2 regions of the Prolixibacter sp. NT017 genome follow, and region 2 is predicted to be linked to the other one. Evidence: riboswitches for the same ligand, from Rfam matches in the RefSeq annotation. Region 2 holds a riboswitch; the other holds the start of a gene.
The links. A riboswitch is a leader RNA that binds a small molecule or an ion and turns the genes downstream of it on or off. The one in region 2 is predicted to bind thiamine pyrophosphate.
Positions count from the first base shown of each region.

Region 1: it holds a riboswitch for thiamine pyrophosphate, as region 2 does, so the genes downstream of both, GJU87_RS15220 (TonB-dependent receptor) here and thiM (hydroxyethylthiazole kinase) in region 2, are expected to answer to the same signal.

Region 1 is NZ_BLAV01000001.1:3,647,111-3,649,574, reverse strand. Features, by position in the region: gene GJU87_RS15220 (TonB-dependent receptor) at 1-1,400, opposite strand, end outside; TPP riboswitch at 1,435-1,530, opposite strand; gene GJU87_RS15215 (lytic transglycosylase domain-containing protein) at 1,941-2,464, opposite strand, start outside.
Region 2 is NZ_BLAV01000001.1:2,309,945-2,312,408, reverse strand. Features, by position in the region: gene GJU87_RS09685 (hypothetical protein) at 1-256, shown strand, start outside; TPP riboswitch at 916-1,017, shown strand; gene thiM (hydroxyethylthiazole kinase) at 1,161-1,955, shown strand; gene thiE (thiamine phosphate synthase) at 1,952-2,464, shown strand, end outside.

The sequences.
Region 1 (2,464 bases), 1.3 Mb from region 2:
TTTTCACCATAATACTGAGCCCAGATTACTTTTCCGAAGTGCCGGCCGTCGTATTGGTTCCAGGCACCTCCAAGTGTCATACTATTTTTACCCTTGTCATAGTTCAACGAGAAAGTTGTTCCGTAAAAATCATTATCCAGCCATTTCCGGCGCACTAAATCGGTCGACTGTACCTGTGTGCCACCAATGGTCGGAGGCGTCATCAGGTAATCTACGAAACTTTGGTCGGGCTTGTATTCCTCGTAATATCCGCGACCGTACGTGTAATGCAGTGCCGCATTCATATTAAGATGCTCATTGAAGCGATGGGAGTACAGCAACTGGTAGTTGTCCTGCCAGTAATTGTCGGTTTCGTTGTTGTAATAGTGCGCTTTCCCCTGAGCATCGGTGTACTCACCGGCCGGATTATACCGGCGGTTGGTCGCCAGCATATCGGAAGGAATTCCATACCAGGCCTGATATGTTTTTTCGATACCGGAGAAGATGTTGACTTTCAGAATTGATTTGGTTGTGTAATATCCCCCTGAGAGGTAGTACGATTTTAAATCGGACCAACCGCGGTCGACGTAACCGTCCGAAGTAATTTTGGAAAGTCGGGCGTCGAAAGAGAATTTTCCATTCAATAAACCGGTCCCGGCCGACACTGTATTTTTAAACGTGTTGAACGAGCCGGCAGAAGAGTTCACTTCCGCGTAAGCGTCTTTGTTCAGATTGTTCGTTTGCATATTGATGGTTGCACCAAATGCGCCGGCTCCGTTCGTCGATGTTCCCACTCCGCGCTGAACCTGCACATTTTGGAGCGATGAAGCCAGGTCGGGCAAGTCTACCCAGTATACACCGTGCGATTCTGCGTCGTTTACCGGAATACCATTAACAGTCACGTTAATACGGTTGGCATCGGTTCCCCGAATACGGAAACCTGTGTAGCCGATTCCCGTTCCCGCATCCGATGTTGTCACCAACGAAGGTGTCATGCTCAGCAAATAGGGAATATCTTGTCCCATATTTTGTTCTTCGATGCTCTTTTTCGACACATCGGAATAGGCAACAGGCGTTTTGTCTCCGGCACGTGTTGCCGAAACAATTACTTCATCAGCCAGTACCGCTGAAGATTTCATGGTAATGGCAAGTTTTCCTTTTACCGGTACGGTAATTTTTCGGGAAACCGGCTGGTATCCCAGGTAAGAAACTTTTAGCACGTAGTTTCCTGTTTTTAAATTTTCAAAACGAAACTCTCCGTTTGGGTCGGTTGGCATCCCGACAAATGTGTTCTCGATAACAACATTGGCACCGATGAGCGGTTGGCCTTTTTCATTTTCCACACGTCCGTTCAACGTGTTCTGCGCATTCGCTGAAAGGAAGATCAGCTGCAGCAGCCATAAAGCAAGAATTTTTTTCATTTTAAATCGGTTTTTAGATGAATAAAAACCAATGGGAGTAGAGTAACACATGTTCCCTACCCGGAATTACCCGGACAGGTTCAAAGGGTATGTTCTCAGCCTGTTATTTAAGGCACCCCATTGTTTGAAAGCGGTACAAAGGTATAGAAATATTTAGAACCCGTATGAATATGGGCGGGAAACGGACTTACTGTCATTTTTCCGAAGCAGGAGTCACCATGAAATCAGGAAAATAGAGTAAGTAAAAAATTGTAAATAGAGGAATGAAAGTGGAGTTGAAAAGGAAATAAAGAATGCAGGATGCTGACAGTTCTTAATGGGAATGGTGATGGGAAGAAAAGGAGTTATGACTCTGAAAATTAAGTCGAAAATTTGTATGTATGGACATAAAAAGTTATTATTGCACATACTCCTTTTTATTCTAATTGCCTTTTTACCTCGCCGGAGTTCGAGTGCTCCAAAATTACTCCGGTGCAAAATGAATTAGAAAAAAGAAAAGGGCTGGTGTTCGCCAGCCCTTGTTCTTTATTTCATTTTACTTTATGCATTCGTTGGAATTTTAATCCGTTGGCCTGGTTTCAGGCTTTTCGCATCTTTGATTCCATTCATCTTCATGATATCAAAATTGGAAACTCCCGGATATTTCCGTGCAATCGTCCAGAGATTGTCTCCCCTGCGCACTGTGTAAATAGTATACGGGCCATCAGTATCTACTGTTGACTGAACTGCTCTGTTGGCAGGTACTTTACCCGATTGCTTTTGTGCGAAGGTCATTGAGTTGTACTGCTTGTAATGTGCTCCTTTTCCTTTGGGAACATAAATGACCAGTTTCTGTCCAACGCGAATCAGGTTTCGGTGAATATTATTCCAGTACCTTACCTGGGAAGCTCTCACATGAAACCATTCTGCAATAAAGCCCACGTTGTCTCCCCGTTTCACAGTATAGTAAACTTTGTCTTTGCCTGCCACATCACCCGGAGTGAAGTAGGAATAATGGCGACTGGGAACAACAATTTTGTTGTTGGGGAAGAACTTATCGCGGTTGTAAGCGAATACAAACGATT
Region 2 (2,464 bases):
GGATTTTAAGATTACCATAAACGGGGAAGAAACAGAGATTTTCTCATTACAAAAATATTTTGAAACAGGTAAAAATATAGCAATGCCTGCTTATCTTATTCAGGTGAAAAGACTTAAACCTACTTTTGGGAAACAAACGATTTGCGTTGAGTACAATAAGCCACCAATAGAGAGCAATGGAAAAAAAGCAGTGCAAAACAGCATGGGGTACTTCCAGTTTTATCCTAATTATTCCGGAATGTCTGCTTATTATTAATTCAATATTCTTCATTGTGTTGACGCCCAGCATTACCGCGAAGAGATGAATGTGGCTCTCGTCAAAGTCGCCCGGGTAGGCCCTGTGAAATCAGTTGCATATTTCACTGGGCAGGAGCGAGCGGGAATGGTTTTGTGCAGGGATTAAGGCATGTGTGCCCGAAAAGACCAAACCATGACATGGGTAGAAGGAGCACTTTGATTTGTGTCCCAACGACCGTCGGGATCATTCTTTTGAAACAATTGTTCTCTTTCGTAATGTTCCGGTTGTATAATGAGAGAATACGCCCACGACGCTACTCCGGTTATCCGGTATTCGGCGCCGGTAGTTGTAACTACCCGTGTCAGGTACTTATAACTACCGGTCGAGGGATAAGGTAACTACCCGTGGCTGGTTGTTAGTACTACCGGAAGCAGATACTGGTAACTACCTACGGCTGGTAGTTAGTACTATCCACTGCAGATCCTTATAACGATTTTCCTCTGATCCTTATAACCTTTTTCGGAAAAGGGTTACTACCATCTGTTGCCGATCCTTATAAGGATCTTCATCTGATCCCTATAAGGGTTTTTTATGGGGGGGTTGTAAGCAGTTTAATGACCGGGATGCAAATTTGTTGTGCCGGATGTTGCCAAAAATGAAATTTTAATACCTTTGCCTTATCTCGTTAGGGGTGTCTGCCGGAGAAATGGCAGTCTGAGATTATACCCTTTAAACCTGAAATGTATCATAACAGCGGAGGGAAACGAGGATTGTATTTGTCGATTCATTTGATAGAATAGATACAAGCCGTTTCGCAGTTCTGCGGAGCGGCTTTTTTATTGAATGGATGGAGAGCAGACGTGCTCGGTTCAAATGCATTTTCCTGAATCCGGTTGTTAATGGTGCTCAAAAATTAAGAACTATGATTGATGCAAAATCCATTAGCACTGATTTGAAAGCGGTACGGGAGCAATCGCCCCTGGTACACAACATCACCAATTACGTGGTGATGAATAACACGGCCAATGCCTTACTGGCCGTAGGGGCTTCCCCGGTGATGGCCCATGCGCCGGAGGAGGTAGCCGATATGGTCCGAATCGCCTCGGCGTTGGTGATCAACATGGGAACACTTAGCCGGCACTGGGTCGACGCGATGCTGTTGGCGGGAAAAGCAGCCAGGGAAAAAGGTATCCCTGTTGTTTTCGATCCGGTTGGAGTAGGGGCTACACCTTACCGGAATGAAGTAGCCGCCCAAATCCTGGAACAATGCCGGCCGGATTTTATCCGGGGCAATGGCTCCGAAATTATGGCTTTGGCCCATGCCAAAGCACGGACGAAAGGGGTGGATAGTACAGCGACTAGTCGTTCGGCGCTCGATAGTGCCAACGAACTGGCCAGCCGGAATGGAGCAGTCGTGGTGATCAGCGGTCCGGAGGATTTCATCACGGATGGAATCCGTGTTCACACCATTAAAAACGGCTCCCTTCTCATGCCGAAAGTGACCGGGATGGGATGTACGGCAACAGCTGTGATCGGCGCTTTTGCAGCAGTTAACAGCGACGCATTGAAAGCGGCCACGCATGCCATGGCCGTGATGGGAATTGCCGGCGAACTGGCCACTGATAAGTCCTCCGGTCCGGGTTCATTACAGCTTCAATTTATCGATACGCTTTACCAGCTATCGGAAGCCGATATCGCACAAACTTTCCGGTTATGACTTCCTTCGACTTAAGTCTGTACCTGGTAACCGATCGGGAACTGTCCAACGGTCGCTCGCTTAGCTATATCGTGGAGGAAGCGGTAAAGGGAGGCGTGACCATGGTTCAGCTACGGGAAAAGGATGGCACGACCCGCGAATTCTATGAACTGGGAATTCGCATGAAAGCTTTGCTCGATCCTCTACACATCCCGTTAGTTATCAACGACCGGCTGGATATTGCCCTGGCCGTAGATGCAGATGGATTACACATTGGGCAAAGCGACATGCCCTGGCAGGTGGCCCGCGGGATTTTGGGTAAGAATAAAATCCTGGGCTTATCGGTCGAAACGATGCAACAGGTAGAGAAAGCCAACCGGATGGATGTGGATTATATCGGGATTTCACCGGTGTTTGCCACATTGACCAAAACCGATACGCTGCAGCCGTTTGGTTTGGAGGGGTTAAAAGAAGCGACCTCCCTGTCCCGGCATCCGGCAGTAGCCATCGGAGGGATCAATCTGCAAAAT